Regions from separate parts of the Erwinia sp. AnSW2-5 genome, predicted to be linked through region 1. Evidence: predicted binding sites of a transcription regulator. Region 1 holds the regulator's gene; each other region holds the start of a gene.
What was found. Region 1 encodes LexA, which represses DNA repair genes until DNA is damaged. Its sites were predicted from a motif close to TNCTGTATGTACATACAGNA; they were not measured.
Positions count from the first base shown of each region.

Region 2: a site for LexA is predicted at 2,581-2,600, ahead of ACFL9S_RS23285 (YebG family protein). Genes of this name have one in related genera too.
Region 3: a site for LexA is predicted at 4,280-4,299, ahead of sulA (SOS-induced cell division inhibitor SulA). Genes of this name have one in related genera too.

Region 1 covers NZ_JBJGXA010000021.1:26,065-33,010, forward strand. The annotation lists gene zur (zinc uptake transcriptional repressor Zur) at 1-306, shown strand, start outside; gene ACFL9S_RS15650 (CsbD family protein) at 392-601, opposite strand; gene dinF (MATE family efflux transporter DinF) at 818-2,140, opposite strand; gene lexA (transcriptional repressor LexA) at 2,223-2,831, opposite strand; gene ACFL9S_RS15665 (diacylglycerol kinase) at 2,938-3,306, opposite strand; gene plsB (glycerol-3-phosphate 1-O-acyltransferase PlsB) at 3,434-5,857, shown strand; gene ubiA (4-hydroxybenzoate octaprenyltransferase) at 5,906-6,754, opposite strand; gene ubiC (chorismate lyase) at 6,774-6,946, opposite strand, start outside.
Region 2 covers NZ_JBJGXA010000054.1:10,768-17,713, forward strand. The annotation lists gene zwf (glucose-6-phosphate dehydrogenase) at 1-391, shown strand, start outside; gene ACFL9S_RS23275 (bifunctional 4-hydroxy-2-oxoglutarate aldolase/2-dehydro-3-deoxy-phosphogluconate aldolase) at 615-1,253, shown strand; gene purT (formate-dependent phosphoribosylglycinamide formyltransferase) at 1,300-2,478, opposite strand; gene ACFL9S_RS23285 (YebG family protein) at 2,617-2,913, shown strand; gene ACFL9S_RS23290 (sugar phosphate isomerase/epimerase family protein) at 3,068-3,895, opposite strand; gene ACFL9S_RS23295 (tellurite resistance TerB family protein) at 4,096-4,749, shown strand; gene ACFL9S_RS23300 (S9 family peptidase) at 4,900-6,946, shown strand, end outside.
Region 3 covers NZ_JBJGXA010000002.1:363,833-370,778, reverse strand. The annotation lists gene ACFL9S_RS03290 (YccF domain-containing protein) at 45-491, shown strand; gene yccS (YccS family putative transporter) at 513-2,642, shown strand; gene ACFL9S_RS03280 (TfoX/Sxy family DNA transformation protein) at 2,639-3,268, opposite strand; gene sulA (SOS-induced cell division inhibitor SulA) at 4,320-4,826, shown strand; gene ompA (porin OmpA) at 5,176-6,246, shown strand; gene matP (macrodomain Ter protein MatP) at 6,338-6,793, opposite strand.

The sequences.
Region 1 (6,946 bases):
CTGGAACAGGGCTTTATCCATCGTGTGGAGTCCACCAACAGCTATGTGGTCTGCCATCACTTTGAAGAGCCGTCACATACCTCAGCGATGCTGATTTGTGACCGCTGTGGTTCAGTCGCTGAGCAACATGCCGATGGTGTGGAAGATATTTTGAAATCGCTGGCCCTGAAGTCAGGTTTTACCCTGGGGCATAGCGTGATTGAAGCGCATGGATTCTGTCAAAAATGCGGGGAAATTGAAGCCTGTACGCATCAGGATGCATGCCAGCACGATCATAGTGTGCAGAGTAAAAAACGCGGGCGTTGATTAGATTTTATGAGGAAGGAGAAAGAACTGAGTGGCACGGTCCTTGTGCCGGGGCTGGAGCATCGCCCTGAAAGGGGCCGCTGTTTTACCAGCGGTGGTTATTGCGAGTTTCCCATTCACTAAGCTCTTTCTCGGCTTTATCTTTCTGATAGCCGTAGCGCTCCTGAATTTTACCTACCAACTGGTCGCGTTTACCTTCAACGATCGTCAGATCATCATCAGTCAGCTTGCCCCATTGTTCTTTCACTTTACCTTTAAACTGTTTCCAGTTACCGCCGGCTTCGTCTTTATTCATAATGTGATTCCTCTACCTTGGGTTAAAACAGCTTTTTCGTCTCAAAAATTCGCTGAATATCCAGATAATTATCTGGTTATTTGCCTAAGACAAAGATAATTGTAGTAGAGAAATCGGCACCCGGCAGTTAACCCGCTGGCAATAGTGGTAAAAAATTGCTAAAAACCCCTAAAATTCAATAAACTAGCGAAGCTTCGGGTTACGTAAGCAAATGTGTCACTGCGCGAACCATGTACCATTACGCCAGTGACGACGCCAGATGACCCACAGGGAGACACCGCGCAGCAGCAGGAACAGCGTCACCGCCAACCACAGACCATGATTACCCAGCCACGGCACGCTAAACAGCGTCAAACTAAAGCCCAGAGCTGCGATAGCCATACTGTTGCGCATCTCACTGGCCCGGGTGGCGCCGATAAACATGCCATCCAGCAAATAACAGCCCACACCCGCCAATGGCATCAGCACCTGCCACCATAAATACCGATCGGCAAGCTGCCGAAGCGGTTCCAGAGAAGTCAGCAGCGCGATAATTTGCTCACCAAACAGGGCATAGAACAGAGAGAACCCCATTGCGACTATCAACGACTGCCTGCAGGCAGCGTGCCAGACGCTAAGTAATTGCTGACTGTTTTTCGCGCCGTAGGCTTCCCCTGAACAGGCTTCAACCGCATAGGCGAAACCATCCAGTGCATAGGCGGTGAAGGTGAGGAACATCAGTAGCACGGCGTTGACCGCGACGACATCATTCCCCAGGCGGGCACCAAAAATTGTCAGCGACGCAAAGCACATTTGCAGCAACAGAGAACGCAGCATGATGTCGCGGTTTAAGCGCAGCAGGCGCGCCACATCACCGCGCCAGGCGTTCAGCATCAGCCCTACCGACAAACCACGCAGTTTCATCACCCGCCATACCAGCAGCAGGCCGACTATAAAGCTGACATATTCAGCGATCGCGGTGGCTGCTGCCGCACCCTGCACGCCCCATCCCAGCCCAATAACAAACCACAGATCCAGCAAAATATTGACCAGATTACCCACCACAAGCAGGATCACCGGAGCACGCGCATACTGCACCCCAAGCAGCCAGCCAAGCAGCACGAGGTTAGCCAGTGTTGCTGGGGCACTGAGCCAGCGCACCTGCATAAACAGTGCCGCCTGGTGCAGGACTTCGTCGCTGCCACCGGTCAGGCCCAGTGCAAGGTGAGTAATGGGGGTTTTTAGCAGGACAAACAGCAGCCCGGCCAGCAGAGCCAGCAGCAGCGGCTGCATCAACGCACGCGCCAGTGCAGACTTATCACTGGCGCCAAATGCCTGGGCTGTCAGCCCGGTGGTGCTCATGCGAAGAAACAGTAGCAGCATAAACAGGAAGCTGGTGACAGTAGTGCCGATTGCCACTCCGCCAAGATACGTTGGGCTATCGAGATGGCCGATCACAGCCGTATCAACCAGGCCAAGCAGAGGCACGGTAATATTAGAAAGGATCATCGGCAGCGCCAGCCGCCAGAGGCTTTTATCCGCAGAGGTGAGCAGTTTCATCAGAATCCATCAGAGTTAACGCGATTGCAGATGGTAATACGCGCCGCAGAAGCAGCGCGCAGGATTTAGCGGGGAGTCACGATTACAGCCAATTGCCGTTGCGGATAACGCCAACAGCAAGGCCTTCTATCGTCAGCGTCTGCTGACGCAGATCGACGATGATAGGTTTGAAATCCGGGTTTTCAGGTAAAAGCTGTACCGTATTACCCTGGCGTTTCAGGCGTTTAACGGTCACTTCATCATCAATGCGCGCCACCACAACCTGGCCATTACGCACATCTTCCGTTTTGTGTACCGCTAACAGGTCGCCGTCCATAATACCGATGTCTTTCATCGACATTCCACTGACGCGCAACAGGAAGTCAGCGCCAGGCTTGAACAGGTCAGGGTCAACCTTGTAGTGGCCTTCAATGTGTTGCTCTGCCAGCAGTGGCTCACCAGCGGCAACCCGACCAATCAGTGGAAGTCCGTCTTCTTCTTCCATCATCAGGCGAATACCGCGTGAAGCACCAGAAACGATCTCAATCACGCCTTTACGGGCTAAGGCCTTCAGGTGCTCTTCAGCCGCATTCGGGGAACGGAAACCAAGCTGCGCGGCGATCTCTGCACGCGTAGGTGGCATACCAGTTTGATTAATGTGGTCGCGAATCAGGTCATAAACCTGCTGCTGCCTCGCCGTTAGTGCTTTCATTCCGCCCCCTGGTTGTTTATACAGTCGACTGTGAGTATATACAGGTATTTAGACATTGAAAACCTAAAGTTGGGCGAAATGCAGTTTGTGGCGATTTTTGGAAAACTCATCGCAAATGTGGCACTAACAGCATGATCCAAACAAAAATTGCCAGCAAGATAGTCAACAGCACAGCCGCAGAGCCCATATCTTTGGCCCGGCCTGCCAGGGGATGTATTTCACTGCCGATGCGGTCGACAACCGCTTCGATGGCGCTGTTGAGTATTTCGACAATAATGACCAGCATCACGGAGCCAATCAGCAGCACACGGGTAATGGCATCCACGTCCAGCCAGCAGGCAATGATAATCGCGATGATCGCCGCGACGGCTTCCTGGCGAAAAGCAGCTTCATGCTGCCAGGCGGCACGGATGCCTTTCCACGAATACCCGGCCGCTTTTATGATTCGCGTCAGTCCGGTGACATTATTTGCCATAATAAGGGAACCCTTTGAGAAGTTTAACGTCAATGAGTGGAACTACAGGTTTTTTAACACCACAGATTCTGTTGGCGCTTTCTGGTATGCTTGCGGCGCTTTGCTAACAAGAGGCTTCATGTTGTCTATGTCAGGTTGGCGTAAATTATATTATAACTTATTGAATCTTCCAGTAAAACTACTGGTAAAAAGTAAAGCAATTCCGGCTGAACCGGTTGCTGAACTCGGGCTTGATACGTCGCGCCCTATTATGTATGTGCTGCCTTATGATTCAAAGGCCGATCTCCTTGCACTTCGTGAGCAGTGTCGCAAACAAGACCTGCCCGATCCTCTGGAACCTCTGGAGATCGACGGTACGGTATTGCCACGTCATGTGTTCATTCATGATGGCCCGCGCCTGTTCCCGTACTTTGTCCCGAATCTTCAGTCGGTCAAGCTGTTCCACGATTATCTCGATCTGCACCGCAATCATCCCGATCTGGATGTGCAAATGGTACCGGTATCGGTGATGTTTGGTCGTGCGCCGGGCCGTGAGGTACAGGGGAACGAACAGCCGCATCTGCGCATGCTGAATGGTATTCAGAAATTCTTTGCCGTCATCTGGCTGGGGCGCGACAGTTTTGTTCGCTTCTCTCCGATGGTATCGCTGCGCCATATGGCCACCGAGCACGGTACAGATAAAATCATCGCGCAGAAGCTGGCCCGTGTGGCACGTATGCACTTTGCTCGCCAGCGTTTAGCGGCCGTTGGGCCGCGTCTGCCAGTGCGCCAGGACCTGTTCAACAAACTGTTACAGTCCAAAGCGATCGCCAAAGCGGTAGAAGACGAAGCACGCAGCAAAAAGATTCCCCATGAAAAAGCCCAGCAGAATGCCGTTGAGCTGATGGAAGAGATTGCCGCTGACTTCTCTTACGAAGCGATTCGTCTGACTGACCGCATCATGGGTTGGACCTGGAGCAAGCTCTATCAGGGAATCAATGTTAACGGCGGTGAGCGCGTGCGCCAGCTGGCACAGGATGGACATGAAATTGTCTACGTGCCCTGCCATCGTAGCCATATGGACTACCTGCTGCTCTCCTATGTACTGTATCACCAGGGTCTGGTGCCGCCGCATATTGCCGCCGGAATTAACCTGAATTTCTGGCCAGCCGGCCCGATTTTCCGTCGCCTGGGCGCCTTCTTTATTCGTCGTACCTTCAAGGGCAACAAGCTCTACTCGACGGTGTTCCGTGAATACCTTGGTGAGCTGTTCACCCGTGGCTATTCCGTTGAATACTTCGTGGAAGGGGGCCGTTCCCGTACTGGCCGCCTGCTGGACCCGAAAACCGGCACGCTGTCGATGACGATTCAGGCGATGCTGCGCGGCGGTAACCGCCCTATCACACTGGTGCCGATTTACATCGGTTACGAGCATGTGATGGAAGTGGGTACTTACGCCAAAGAGCTGCGTGGCGCGACCAAAGAGAAAGAAGGCTTTATGTCAATGGTACGTGGGCTGCGTAAGCTGCGTAATCTCGGCCAGGGTTATGTGAACTTTGGTGAGCCATTGCCGCTGGTCGCGTATCTGAATCAGCAGGTACCGGAATGGCGTGAGGCTATCGATCCTATTGAAGCCCAGCGTCCAGCCTGGTTAACCCCCGCCGTGAATGACATCGCGCAAAAAGTGATGGTGCGGATTAACAATGCAGGGGCAGCCAATGCCATGAACCTGTGTGTGACGGCGCTGCTGGCATCACGTCAGCGTTCGATGACCCGTGAACAGCTGACCGAACAGCTCGACTGCTACGTGCAGCTGCTGCGCAATGTGCCGTATTCGCCGGATTCCACCGTGCCGGATATGACGCCAGAAGCACTGCTGGAACATGCGCTGAGCATGAACAAGTTCGAGCTGGAGCAGGATAGCATTGGCGAGATCGTGGTGCTGCCGCGCGAGCAGGCAGTGCTGATGACCTACTATCGCAACAACATCCACCACATGCTGGTGATGCCGTCGCTGATTGCCGCCATTCTGATGCAGCACCGTGAAATCAGCCGTGCCGAGCTTCTGCGTCAGGTCACGGTGATCTATCCGATGCTGAAAAGCGAGCTGTTCCTGCGCTGGAGCACGGATGAACTGGGCCAGGTACTCGACTCACTGGTGGCTGAAATGGCTCGTCAGGGGCTGCTGGTTGCAGAAGAGAGCAGTCTGCGCTTGAGTGCTGGTCGCTTCCGTACCCTGCAACTGCTGGCTGCCGGCGTGCGGGAAACCCTGCAACGTTATTCGATCACCTTCTCTATCCTCAGCGCGAAACCGGCGATTAACCGTGGAACACTGGAAAAAGAGAGCCGTACCATGGCACAGCGTCTGTCCGTGCTGCATGGCATTAACGCGCCGGAGTTCTTTGACAAGGCGGTGTTTACGTCGCTGGTGTTAACGCTGCGTGATGAAGGCTATATCAGCGATTCCGGTGATGCTCAGGTTGAGCAGACACAGCAGGTTTATCAACTGCTGGCAGAGCTGATTACTCAGGATGTGAGAATGACCATTGAGAGTGCCGTAGAGCAAGATTGATGTCAGTGTGGTGGGCCGATCAAAACAAATGATCGGCCCCTATGCGTTTTATCTGATCCCCAGTACCACGCCAACGAACAGCACCAACCCTACCCAGTTATTATTCAGGAAGGCCTGGAAGCAGCGATCGCGCTGACGTCCGGCAATCAGTTTTTGCTGATGGACAAAGAACACGCCCGCCACCAGCACCGCCCAGTAGAATACGCTGCTGAGATGCAGCTGCCAGCCCACCAGCGTCATCAGGCCAAGCGTTGCCAGCTGTAACAGACCCACAATCAGCTTATCGAAACGACCAAATAGAATGGCGGTAGATTTCACGCCGATTTTCAGGTCGTCATCACGATCAACCATCGCATAAAGCGTGTCGTACGCCACCGTCCAGCAAATATTCGCCAGGAACAGCAGCCAGCAGGTCAGGGGAACGGTTTCACTCACCGCAGCCCAGCCCATCGGGATCGCCCAGCCAAATGCCGCCCCAAGCACCACCTGCGGCAGGTGCGTGTAGCGCTTCATAAATGGATACAGCCAGGCCAGCCCCAGTCCACCAAGCGACAACCAGATGGTCATGTTATTCATGGTCAGCACCAGACCAAAGGAGACCAGCACCAGCCCGGCAAACAGCAGTTTTGCCTCACGCGTGGTCACCGCACCGCTGGGTAGCGGGCGCTCGCGGGTACGCTTCACAAAGCCATCGATTTTGCGGTCAGCAAAGTCATTGACCACACAGCCCGCAGCACGCATAAAAAATACCCCCAGCACAAAGACCAGCAGCACATTGAGTGGTGGGATTTTCATTCCCGCCAGCCACAATGCCCAGAGTGTTGGCCACAACAGCAGCAACGAACCTATCGGTTTATCAATACGCATCAGACGGCTGTAGGCCGAAAGCTTACTCATTGGCAGACTTCTCTCCACGCTATCGTCCCCCTTCTGCCGCCACGCTGGCATAGAGCGGGGAAGCGGGTAAAAACAGTTCGGTCAGTAATAGCGGCTTGCCCGACAAACGCAGGCGTGAACGCCGCCCCCACAGTTCAGCGCTGTGGCCGACATCAATAAAATCACGCGTTAAGGTGGAGGTGGCAAACAGAT
Region 2 (6,946 bases), on a different contig from region 1:
CACCTGGCAGGAACTGCCACAGAACAAACTGACTATTCGTTTGCAGCCGGATGAAGGTATGGATATTCAGATCCTGAACAAAGTGCCAGGACTGGATCACAAACATAACCTGCAAACCACCAAGCTGGATCTGAGCTTCTCAGAAACCTTCAATCAGTCGCATCTGGCGGATGCCTATGAGCGTCTGTTGCTGGAAACCATGCGCGGTATCCAGGCCCTGTTCGTGCGTCGTGACGAAGTTGAGGAAGCCTGGAAATGGGTCGACTCCATCATGGATGCCTGGTCTTCAGATAATGAAGCACCTAAGCCTTATCAGGCGGGAACATGGGGACCTGTGGCTTCTGTTGCCATGATCACCCGTGATGGTCGCTCGTGGAATGAATTCGAGTAATCTGCACTGACAGGTCAGGCCCGCTTCGGCGGGCTTTTTTATGGCCAAAATACGGATTCATAAAAAATGAACCTGCATTTTAAAAAATTAACGATCGCGTAGACGCTCGCGGTCCTTCTCCTGTATGGTAGATCGCATTATCACTTCCTGACGCCGCGAGCGTCACTTTTGCCTGCTACGATCCACCAGGACGGAAGGCAGGCCAGACAGGAGAACGTCGTTGATGAGTAACTGGAAAACAAGCGCTGAACAGATTCTGAAAACGGGCCCGGTTGTGCCGGTGATCGTGGTGAACAAGCTTGAGCATGCTGTTCCAATGGCAAAAGCATTGGTGGCAGGCGGTGTGCGCGTGCTGGAAGTGACGTTGCGCACGCCCTGCGCGATGGATGCCCTGAGGGCGATGGTGAGAGAAGTGCCTGAGGCAATTGTTGGCGCTGGCACCGTGCTGAACCCGCAGCAGTTAAAAGAAGTCACCGATGCGGGCGCGCAGTTTATCATCAGCCCTGGCCTGACAGAGCCGTTGCTCAGAGCGGCAGTCGACGGTTCTGTGCCGTTGATCCCCGGTATCAGCACCGTATCTGAATTGATGACCGGTCTTGATTATGGTCTGCGCGAGTTTAAATTCTTCCCGGCGGAAGCTAACGGCGGTGTGAAAGCCTTACAGGCGATTGGCGGGCCTTTCCCTCAGGTGCGTTTCTGCCCGACGGGCGGGATCTCGCCTGCTAACTACCGCGACTATCTGGCGCTGAAAAGCGTGCTGTGTATTGGTGGTTCGTGGCTGGTGCCCGCTGATGCGCTGGAAGCGGGGGATTACGACCGTATTACCCGCCTGGCGCAGGAAGCCGTGGCCGGGGCGCGATAAAACAACAAGGGGCGGAATTCCGCCCCTTGCATCATCAGCAGGTTTTTCAGCCGCTGACTTTTACACTGGCAGCGGCGTTGATGGCACGCTGTACCGCATCGTCGACGTCACTGCCTGTTGCCAGTGCCACGCCAAGACGACGTTTGCCCTGAATCTCTGGCTTACCGAACAGACGCAGTTGCAGCCCGGCACCCAGTGCGGCAGACAGGTTAGCAAACTGTACATTGTTACTGTCCAGCTCAGGCAGGATCACCGCTGACGCAGCCGGGCCGTACTGACGGATGCCGCCAATGGGCAGGCCGAGGAAAGCGCGCACATGCAGCGCGAACTCGGAGACGTCCTGAGAGATCAGCGTGACCATGCCGGTGTCGTGCGGGCGTGGCGACACTTCACTGAATACCACCTCATCACCGCAAACAAACAGCTCAACGCCAAACAGGCCGCGACCGCCAAGTGCATTCACTACTTTTTCAGCAATATCCTGCGCACGTTTCAACGCCAGCTCGCTCATCTGCTGTGGCTGCCAGGATTCACGGTAGTCACCCTCTTCCTGACGATGCCCGATAGGCGCGCAGAAGTGGATGCCGTCGACGGCATTGATGGTCAGCAGGGTAATTTCGAAATCAAACTTCACCACGCCTTCCACGATCACCCGGCCGGCACCGGCGCGGCCACCCTGTTGTGCATATTCCCAGGCAGCATCCAGCTGTGCCGCTTCGCGGATAAAACTCTGTCCTTTACCGGAAGAACTCATCACGGGTTTGACGATGCACGGGAAACCAATCTCATCGGCGGCCGCCAGGAAAGCCTCGCGGCTGTCGGCAAAGCGGTAGGTGGAGGTGGGCAGCGCCAGATCTTCTGCGGCAAGGCGGCGGATGCCTTCACGGTTCATGGTCAGCTTCGCGGCACGTGCGGTGGGCACCACGTGCTGCCCCTGTTTTTCCAGTTCGATCAGCATATCGGTGGCGATCGCTTCGATTTCCGGCACCACGAAGTCCGGCTTTTCCTGGGCGACCAGTGCGGCCAGGGCAGCGCCATCCAGCATATTGATCACATGGCTGCGGTGGGCAACGTGCATCGCGGGGGCATCGGCATAGCGATCCACGGCGATCACTTCCACACCCAGACGCTGGCATTCGAGCGCCACTTCTTTGCCCAGTTCACCTGATCCCAACAGCATTACACGGGTTGCATTAGGGCGCAGCGCAGTTCCAAGAGTTGTCATAATCTCTACCTGAATGGATTGAAAAAAACGCGCGAAGTATAAACGAAAACGTTTGCGTAATCATCCGCACTTTGCGCTTGAGTGAAAAAAGCGACGCTGCTACACTGTATAAAAATACAGTTAAACAGGACGGAAATCATGGCTGTTGAAATCAAATACGTTGTCGTCAGAAAAGGTGAGGAAAAGATGACATTTGCCAGCAAGAAAGAAGCCGATGCTTACGACAAAATGCTCGACCTGGCGGAAGTCTTTGCCGACTGGCTGACCGCCAGCCCACTGGAAATGGAAGAGCAGCAGGGTGAAGCGCTGGGGCTGTTTATGGCAGAAAACAGAGATGCTCTGCAACAGATCCTCCGTACCGGCAAACTGCCTGAAGAGAGCAACGCGGCTGATGACAGCGACGCCTCTGATGACGGTAAGCTGCGCGCGGTATAACCCGCCGTAATGGCTGACCATCGGCGCGGTTCGACCGGAAAAAAGGTCGAACCCTACGTGGCGTATGCCGACTTTACGTGTAGTGGCCGACCCTCTTTTTCGGTCGGCCAGCAGCTCAGTCTTTCAGATCATCCTGTTTCGGTCGGCCAGCAGCTCAGCCTTGCAAACCATCCAGCACATGGCTCAATGATGCCATCGCTGCCTGTGCCGTTTCATACGGGTCATCCGCATGGCGTTGATCGTTAAACACTTCCAGGCCAATTGGCCCCTCGTAGTCAATCTGCTGTAAATGCGCTAACAGCGCCTTCAGTGGATAATGCCCCTCACCCGGTAACAGTCGGTGATGCCGGGCAGTATCGACCAGATGCTGTGCATCCGGCTGCTCATGCAGATCGGACAGCTGCACCAGGAAAATCTTTTCTGCCGGAATGCCAGCCAGATCTGCCAGTGTTCTCTGGCGCACAAAAATATGAAACGCATCCACCACCAGCCCAAGGTTGGGTGCGTCAATCTGCTGGATAAGCTGCCACGCCTGAGCGGTATTATTGATATGCTGGCTCCAGGCCATTGCTTCATAGGCCACGCGCAGGCCACGATCCGCTGCCTGCTGCACCAGCCAGCGGAGATCCGCTTCGATGCGTTCCGCGCAGCAGTGCGGATGCGTGGAAGCAGGCACCAGCAGCGTTGATGCGCCAAGGCGTTGCGCCGTTGCCATCATCTGCAAGGCTTCATGGCGTTTATCCTCACGAAGGCTCTCTGGCGCGCCATCAAAATCGAGCAGCACCTGGTAATCTGTCAGCCCCAGCGAAAGCTGCTGGCAGAGATCGGCCAGTGCGTCGGCACCGCCCATCGCAGTGCTCACATCCTGCTGCCATAACTCAACCTGGCTGAAACCTGCTGCCGCTGCCGCGTGCAGTTTCTTTTCGCTGCTGCCACCGAGCAGGATGGTATTGATAAACAAGGGGTTCGCTGAAAATGCCATTCGTATCGATTCTCCTCTGCATGACGTTCTTTTCAGGGTAGAAGCAACCAACTCATCCAACAACGTATCCGCGACTGACCGCATGATATCTGTTCATAGCGCGCAGGTAAGAATGGGAAATTTTACAGCCTTTTCACCGTTTGACGTTTCCTGACGTGGGCTGCTCTATTGTGGTGTTTTCGGGTAATGAAGGACTGACTATGAGCAACTGGCTGCAACAGATTCAGACGGTATTAGGCAAGACAGGCATCTCCTCCTCTGGTGGAGAAGGGCTGAGCAAAATGCTGGCTCCCGGTGCACTCGGTGGCCTGGCGGGGTTGCTGATTGCCAGTAAATCTTCCCGCAGTCTGTTGATGAAGTACGGTAAGAATGCTGTGATTATCGGCGGCGGCGCAGCGGCGGGTGCGCTGTTGTGGAATAAATATAAACAGCGCGTCAGTGAAACTCATCAGGATCAGCCTGAATTCGGCCAGCAAAGCTCCCCGGTTGACCGTCGCGCCGAGCGTTTGATTGAAGCGCTGGTGTTTGCGGCTAAAAGTGACGGGCATATCGACAGCGATGAACGCAAAGCCATTGACGAACATATCCGCCAGTCTGGTTTAGGCACGCAGGGCGAGCAGCTGGTGCAGCGAGCCATTGACTCTCCGCTTGACCCGCAGAAGCTGGCGGCTGATGTGAAAAATGAAGAAGAAGCGCTGGAGGTCTATTTCCTCAGCAACCTGGTGATCGATGTTGACCACTTTATGGAGCGTAGCTACTTGCAGGCGCTGGGTGATGCCTTAAAAATTCCACAGGACGTGCGTCAGTCGATTGAAACCGACATTCGCGCGGAGAAACAGAAGCTGCCTGCCTGATCGCGCTATCCCCTCCAACCCTGCGCGGGTGAACACCTTCACCCGCGCAAAAAAATCCCCTGAAAAGCACGATGTTGCAGTGATAACGGCTTGTGAATCAGTCAGGTTGCTGCCAACCTTACACACAGGCACAGCAACTGCGAAGAGACTATGACACCTCCTAAAGCGAATAAAATTCCCCATCAGATGACGCTGCACGGCGATACCCGCATCGATAACTATTACTGGCTGCGCGACGACGAGCGCGAAGCGCCGGACGTCCTTGCGTATCTGCGTGCTGAGAACGACTACTGTCAGCAGCAGCTGTTACCGCAGCAGGCCTTACAGGCGGAGCTGTTGCAGGAGATCATCGACCGCATTCCGGCACGTGACTCCTCGGTGCCTTATGTGAAGCGGGGGTATCGCTATCAGAGCCGCTATGAAGAGGGCAATGAGTACACGATTTATGCCCGTCAGCCAGCCGACACGCAGACACCAGAACACTGGGATACGCTGCTGGATGGTAATCAGCGTGCTGCTGACCATGAGTTTTACACCCTGGGCGGTGTGGCGATTAGCCCGGATAACCAGAAAATGGCCGTGGCAGAGGACTTCCTCTCGCGCCGGGTGTACGGCATTCGCCTGTGCAATCTGGAAACCGGCGAGTGGTACCCGGAAGTACTGGAAGGCGTCTCCTCCGGCATGACGTGGGCCAGTGATTCGCAAACCCTCTACTATGTGCTGAAAGATAAGAAGACGTTGCTGCCGTATCAGGTGTGGCGCCATACGCTGGGCACGCCACAGCAGCAGGATCAGCTGGTGTATGAAGAGGAAGATGACACCTTCTACGTCAGCGTTTACAAAACCACGTCGGAAGAGTATGTGGCGATTGCCCTCGGTAGCAGCACCACCAGTGAGATCCTGCTGCTGGATGCCGCTAAGGCCGATGCTCAGCCCCAGCTGTTTTCTGCTCGCCGTAAAGATCATGAGTACAGCGTGGACCATTATCAGGGGCAATTTTATGTTCGCTCCAACCGGGACGGCAAAAACTTTGGGCTGTACCGCAGTGACAGCGTGGACGAGCAGCAGTGGCAGCCGCTGATTGCCCCACGGGATACTGTCGTGCTGGAAGGCTATACGCTGTTCCGCGACTGGCTGGTGGTGGAAGAGCGCCAGCAGGGGCTGACCAGCCTGCGCCAGATAAACTGGCAAAGCGGTGAAAGTACCAGCATCGCCTTCGACGATCCGGCCTATGTGACCTGGATTGGTCATAACCCGACGCCGGACAGTAGCAAAGTGCGTTATGGCTACTCATCGATGACCACGCCGGATACGCTGTTTGAGCTGGACCTTAATACCGGCGAGCGTGAAGTCCTTAAGCAGACCGAGGTGAAAGGGTTTGATGCCGCTTGTTATCGCAGCGAGCGTCAGTGGATCACGATGCGTGATGGCGTCGAGGTGCCGGTTTCACTGGTATACAGAATAGACAGCTACCAGCCGGGAACCAATCCGTTACTGGTTTATGGTTATGGTTCTTACGGCAGCAGCATGGATGCGGATTTTAGCGCCAGTCGCCTTAGTCTGTTGGATCGCGGGTTTATCTTTGCCCTGACGCATATTCGCGGCGGTGGTGAGATGGGCCAGCAGTGGTATGACGATGGACGTCTGCTGAATAAAATGAATACCTTCCATGACTTTATCGATATCACCGATGCGCTGGTGGAGAAAAAGTATGGTGATGCGGAAAAACTCTATGCAATGGGCGGCAGCGCGGGTGGGTTGCTGATGGGCACGGTGATTAATATGGTCCCTGAGCGTTTCCACGGTGTGGTCGCGCAGGTGCCGTTCGTTGATGTGGTGACAACGATGCTGGATGAAACTATTCCACTCACCACTGGCGAGTATGACGAATGGGGCAATCCGAACGAGGAGTCGTATTATCACTACATCAAGCAGTACAGCCCGTATGACAATATTGCGGCGCAGGATTATCCGCATCTGTTGATCACCACCGGACTGCACGACTCCCAGGTTCAGTACTGGGAACCGGCAAAATGGGTAGCGAAACTGCGTGAGCTGAAGACCGATAATCATCTGCTGCTGTTGCAGACGGATATGGACTCCGGTCATGGCGGGAAGTCAGGCCGCTTTAAAGCGTATGAAAGTGTGGCACTGGAGTACGCATTTCTTATCGGACTGTCCAGCGGGCTGCTAACAT
Region 3 (6,946 bases), on a different contig from region 1:
TATTGTCGGTTAATCACCGTTATCTGCTGAAGGGAAACTCGTTTATGCGCACCGTATTAAATGTTCTGAATTTTGTGCTGGGTGGATTCCTGACCACGTTTTCCTGGTTAGTCGCCACGGTGATGAGCATTATTTTTATCTTTACTCTGCCACTCACTCGCTCCTGCTGGGAAATCACCAAACTGTCCCTCCTCCCTTATGGTAATGAAGCGGTACATGTTGATGAGCTGAATCCATCAGGTAAAAATGCGCTTCTGAATTCTGGCGGAACCCTGCTGAATATTTTCTGGCTGGTACTGTTTGGCTGGTGGTTATGTGTGATGCATATCCTGGCAGGCATCGCACAATGTGTGACGATTATTGGCATTCCCGTCGGTATCGCTAATTTTAAAATTGCTGCGATTGCCCTTTGGCCAGTGGGCCGCCGCGTGGTTTCCGTTGAAGTTGCTCAGGCCGCTCGTGAAGCCAACGCACGTGCGCGTTTCCGCTAAGTTACGACAATGAACAAAGACATGATCGGCAATTTTCGCCGCTACGCGTTCAACAGCACCTGGCTGTACAATATACGCATCACTCTGGCACTCGCAGGAACCACTGCCGTGCCCTGGTGGCTGCATCAGATCACCTGGACTATCCCGTTAACGCTGGGTGTGGTGGCTGCTGCCCTGGCGGATCTGGACGATCGTCTTGCCGGACGATTACGTAACCTGCTGATCACGCTGGTCTGTTTTTGTATTGCTTCCGTTTCCGTCGAATTGCTCTTCCCGCATCCGTGGCTGTTTGTTGCCGGATTAGCCATATCCAGTTGGGGTTTCATTTTGCTTGGCGCACTGGGCCCCCGCTATGCAACAATCGCCTTTGGCGCACTGCTGATCGCCATCTACACCATGCTCGGTATTCATCTGTTCCCCCAATGGTATTTACAACCGGCGCTGCTACTGCTAGGTGCCGTGTGGTACAACCTGCTGACGTTATCCGGGCATCTGCTGTTCCCTATCCGACCGTTGCAGGAAAACATATCTCGCTGTTTTGCCCAACTGGCGCGCTACCTGGAAGCCAAAGCTAATCTGTTTGATCCCGATATTGAAGGGGATGATCACCAGACGCTGGTCGACGTGGCGATGGCGAACAGTCAGCTGGTCCAACTGCTTAATCAGGCTAAAGCATCAATTCAGTCACGACTGCGCGGTGACCGTGGTCAGCGTGGCACCCGCCGAACGCTGCATTACTACTTTGTTGCCCAGGATATCCATGAACGCGCCAGTTCTTCGCATGTGCAGTATCACGCACTGCGTAAAGCCTGGGGTTCGAGCGATATCCTGTTCCGCTTCCAGCGTCTTCTATCATTACAGGCGCAGGCCTGCCGACGGCTCTCGCGTTCAATCTTGCTACGTGAACCTTATCAGCATGATGCGCGCTTCGAGAGAGTCTTTGTCAACCTGCACACTGCGCTGCATCGCCTTGAAACCGGGCAACCGGACAGCACGGAGGTCAAAGCCATGACCTACCTGTTAAACAACCTCAAAGCGATTGATGCCCAGTTAGCGACCATCGAATCAGAGCAAGTACTGATAGAGGGTGATGCACCGCGTGACCAGACACTTTCCAGCGAAGGACTGACAGGCTGGAGTGATATTCGCCTTCGTCTGAGTCGCCACCTCAGTCCGGAGTCTCCGCTGTTTCGCCATGCAGTACGCATGTCGCTGTTGCTGTGCGTGGGTTATGGCCTTATTCAGGCTACCGGAGTGCAGCACGGTTACTGGATATTGCTGACCAGTCTGTTCGTCTGCCAGCCGAACTACAGTGCAACACGTCGCCGTCTGGCATTACGCATTATCGGCACGTTAGCCGGGATTGCTCTCGGCCTGCCTCTGCTATGGCTGGTCCCTTCCATTGAAGGGCAACTGATGCTGATTGTAGTCACGGGTGTGCTGTTCTTTGCATTCCGCAACGTACAATATGCACACGCCACCATGTTTATCACCCTGCTGGTATTATTGTGTTTCAACCTGCTGGGCGAAGGGTTCGAAGTGGCGCTGCCGCGTATAGTTGATACGTTAGTTGGCTGCGGCATTGCCTGGCTGGCGGTGACATTTATCTGGCCTGACTGGCGTTTTCGCCGGCTTCCTGCCGTTGCTGAACGCACTCTGAATGCGAACTGCCGCTATCTCGATGCCATTCTGGTGCAATATCACCAGGGTAAAGATAACCGACTGGATTATCGCATTGCCCGTCGCGATGCCCATAATGGTGATGCAGAATTGGCATCCGTCGTCTCTAATCTGTCGGTAGAAAATAAATCTGATCTGGCATTACGAGAAGCGGCGTTTCGATTGCTGTGCCTTAACCATTCATTTCTGAGCTACATTTCTGCTTTAGGTGCACATCGCGAGAAGCTGGAAAACGATGCCATGCTGCAGCTCATGGATGATGCCGCTTGCTATGTCGACGATGTACTGCACATCGATATCGTCGATGAAGCGAAAGCACAACGCATGATGGACAGTCTGTCGGTGCGTATACAGCACAGTGAAGCCGATGCTGAAACGAAAGAACCACTGGTCTTGCAACAGGTTGGCCTGCTGGTGGCTCTTTTGCCTGAAATCACGCGCCTTAAAAAACAGATTGCCCTGCGTGGTTAGTCTTCTTCACGCCGTCTTTTTCGCTCACGCTGTGCGTTATAGTCAAACCAAAGGCGCAGCTCTTCTTTCATCTCTTGTGGCAGCGCAGCATAATGCCGCCCGACAATGGCCCCTTGTAAGGCGAAGAGCACCGTTAATCCCAGGTTTTTGTTATTAGTGCGCAATAGCAACCAGCTTCTTTTGGCCCCCTGTTGAACCAGCATTTCGACTGTTGAAATACCCACTTGCCGCAGTAACGTTTCCATTCTTATGCCCATATTAGGCAGATCCTTAAGGCGGCGGTTATTCTGTCGCTCCTTCTGCTGTTGCTTCGCTCCCTGCAGGCAAAGCTGGGAGATGGCTACCAGCTGTTCACCGTCAGACCACAAGGCACCATCAACACGATAGTAATTGAGTTCTACTGGTACACCACGTTTGCTGAGGCTTAACGGTGTCATCTTGCGCTCGACAATATAGGGTTGTACCTCTTCGCAGGCACGAAGATACAGTTCCCCTTTAGCCACCACAGCAAATACCGTTTTTTCCACTGCCAGGCAATAACCACCAAACTGTGTACGGGAATGCACTTCTCCAAGCTGAGCCAGTCGTTGTTTCGCTTCTGCAATTTTACGTTTCGAACGTTCCATATTCTCATCCAAAATTAATTAAGAAATCACTCACAAGGTCTCGATAGAACATATTAGAAAATAGGCAATAGTCATTACAGGTTCAATGACTAATTTGTATTTCATGTGTTTACATTGTAATTTTGCGAGGCGTTACGAAAAAACGCCTTCATGTAAACGGGATTAATCTCGGCATTCTGTACTTTAGAGGGGGAATAACATTAAGAATTACGGCACCCACACCATGTTCAACAACCTATAAAGCCACCCCCCTCATTAAAAATTAGCGTTAAATAGCTTTTCGTCCAGTTGAATAAAAATAATGAAGAAAATTGGCCAACTGAAGGTGTATTCAGACCAAACCAAGGTAAGCCAGAAGATGCAACATAAGCCCGGTTACCCCTCCCCTGCTATCACAGTCCTGCCAACGATTCTAATCCATCAATCCCTTCTGCCACGTGGCTTAGCGGGTTCTCATGAAAAAACAATCACGCCGACATTCTGATGAAATGAAACACAGAATCGATGTATTCAATAACTTTCATTGCGCAGATTTATTCGTGATAGTTTCAAATTGGTATCAACTTCTCACCGAATTACCAGAAAGCACCAAACATCCACTCTATTATTACTGGATAAATTTTAATAAATCAGCCCATCCCCATCAGACTCAAGTTAAGCATCGCTCTTATCTGAACAGGAAAATAGAATATAAAAACATGTGTCGAAAGCGACATTATATTTTATTACTTTCTGATGTAGCCGTTAATCGCGATACAAAGTGCGGATTCTTATGATTGATAACTGAGCGTCATGAATCCTAAATATTTACGTTTATACCGTAAGAACGAGAATGCTTGAAATGCCCGTGAGCGCTGGAAAGAAACCAGTCAGATTTGAAAAAAGTCTTAATACATTCAACCTAAGGGTACTTCAGCCTCTCCTTAAGCTCAGCAAACCCGCATCTGTTTCCCCTGAGTCGACATGTGTCAGGAAGTAAGATTAAAGGTTGATCTTTGTCCACCGCACCTATACTGTATATCCATACAGTAACCTAGTGAGCGAAGACATTATGCGTACTCATTCCCTGAAATCTCAGTCTGTTAGTCGTAACATGCCCGCTTCAGCATCTGAGTCCTCTGCCTCGACTTGTGCTAATGGCCTGATCAGCGAACTGATTTATAGTGAGAATCAACCTGACATGACTCAATTGCTGCTGCTGCCTTTACTGCAGCAATTGGGGACGCAGTCTCGCTGGCAGTTATGGCTGACACCGCAACAAAAGCTCAGCCGTGACTGGTTACAGCGCTCGGGGTTACCACTGGATAAAGTCATGCAGTCTCCCTACTCCGGTACCATCACCACGGTAGAGGCGATGATCAAAGCGTTGCAGACAGGGAATTATAGTGTGGTTTTAGGCTGGTTGGATGAAGAGATATCAGAAGTGGACCGTCAACGGTTGCAGGAAGCGGCAAGTTCAGGGCACGCATTAGGGTTAATTATGCGCTCAGAAAATAGCATTTACTCCTCAGCCAGACCGCTTAATGGCTTAAGAATTCACGCATCTTTGTATCATTAAGTAAAAATAGGATTTTTCTCAGACTTTATCCCTGCCAGACCCATCTTAACAGGCTAATAATGTTATGACGCGGCGCGACAATGGTTTAGCTGGGTTCTCAGACCTGTTTTTGAGCAAAGAATTCACCCTCAAATGTTAAAAAATGTGTATGAAACGCTGTTTTTTTGCTGACCATCGTCACATCATACTTGTAAGTTTGCTGGTACGTTGTAGACTTTAGCTCGCCAGGGTGCTCAATAACCTCCATTTTTTGGAAGAGTCATAATCGAGCTTCTCAACCCGGCGAAGGATTAAATCAAAGAGCTAATTTAAAGCTCATTGCCTATTTGGATGATAACGAGGCGCAAAAATGAAAAAGACAGCTATCGCAATTGCAGTGGCACTGGCTGGCTTCGCTACCGTAGCGCAGGCCGCTCCTAAAGATGACACCTGGTACACCGGTGCTAAACTGGGCTGGTCTCAGTACCATGACAAAGGTTACTACGGTAACGGTTACCAAGATAATGATGGCCCATCTCATGAAAGCCAGCTCGGTGCTGGTGCATTTGGTGGTTATCAGGCAAACCAGTACCTGGGCTTCGAACTGGGTTATGACTGGTTAGGCCGCATGCCTAACAAAGGCGACAAAGTCAACGGCGCTTTCAAAGCTCAGGGCGTTCAGCTGGCAGCAAAATTAAGCTACCCAGTAGCTGACGATCTGGACGTTTATACTCGTCTGGGCGGCATGGTATGGCGTGCAGACTCCACCCAGCAAAATGCTAACGGCCGTATCAGCGACCACGACACCGGCGTTTCTCCGCTGGCTGCTGTTGGTGTTGAATACGCTGTAACCAAAAACTGGGCAACTCGTCTGGACTACCAGTGGGTTAACAACATCGGTGATGCAGGTACCGTTGGTGCGCGTCCTGATAACTCAATGCTGAGTGTTGGTGTTTCTTACCGTTTCGGTCAGGATGATGCCGTTGCCGCTCCAGTTGTTGCTCCGGCACCAGCTCCAGCGCCAGTTGTTGAAACCAAGCGTTTCACTCTGAAATCTGACGTTCTGTTCAACTTCAACAAAGCGACTCTGAAACCAGAAGGCCAGCAGGCCCTGGATCAGCTGTACACTCAGTTGAGCAACCTGGATCCTAAAGACGGCTCTGTCGTCGTACTGGGCTACACTGACCGTATCGGTTCAGAGCAGTACAACCAGAAACTGTCTGAAAAACGCGCTCAGTCTGTTGTAGACTACCTCGTGTCTAAAGGCATCCCTGCTAACAAAGTTTCTGCACGTGGCGAGGGTAAATCTGCCCCTGTTACCGGCAGCACCTGTGACAGCGTGAAAGGCCGTAACGCCCAGATCGACTGCCTGGCGCCAGACCGTCGTGTAGAAATTGAAGTTAAAGGCATCAAAGACGTTGTAACTCAGCCACAGGCTTAAGTTATCTCGTTAAAAAAACCCCGCTCAGGCGGGGTTTTTTATTGGCTGAAATAGATTGGACATGAGGAAGGGATAAGGCACATTGTCGATTTTATTCAGGCTTGCCTAAAATCGCTTTAAGATCCTGCTTCAGCGATGACATCTGGCTGGCATACTGCTCTTTGCGCTCTGCATCTTCAATTAACTGCACTATCGTCTCAGACAGCGTGCTATTCCGACGCTGCGCAAGACCGGCCAAACGCTGCCAAACCAGATATTCCAGATCGATAGACTTCTTACGCGTGTGCTGATGTTCAGCATTAAAATGACGCTTGCGACGCGCACGGATAGTCTGCTTCATGCGGTTTTCAAGCAGCGGGTTAATATGCTGGCTGATCCATTTCAATACCTCCACCGGTCGATTTTCCATAACCAGTAGTTCATCGACGGCAGCCTGCGCTGCGCTTGACTCGATATAACGCGTGATCAATTCACCTTCGCGGTGCTTTTTGACCAGGTATTTCCATTTCCATCCGCTTTCAAGATTTTCCAGTTGCTGATATTTCATCGGAATCTCATGCTGACCACATTACGAATTAAGAATAACAGCTTTTTTTCATCAGGCTGCAAAGAAAACAGGGACATCAGCGTCAATGTTAACGCAAGCGCCGCAGATGTGCATGTGTACTGTGCTTAACAGGCTGAAATATTGTATAATGCT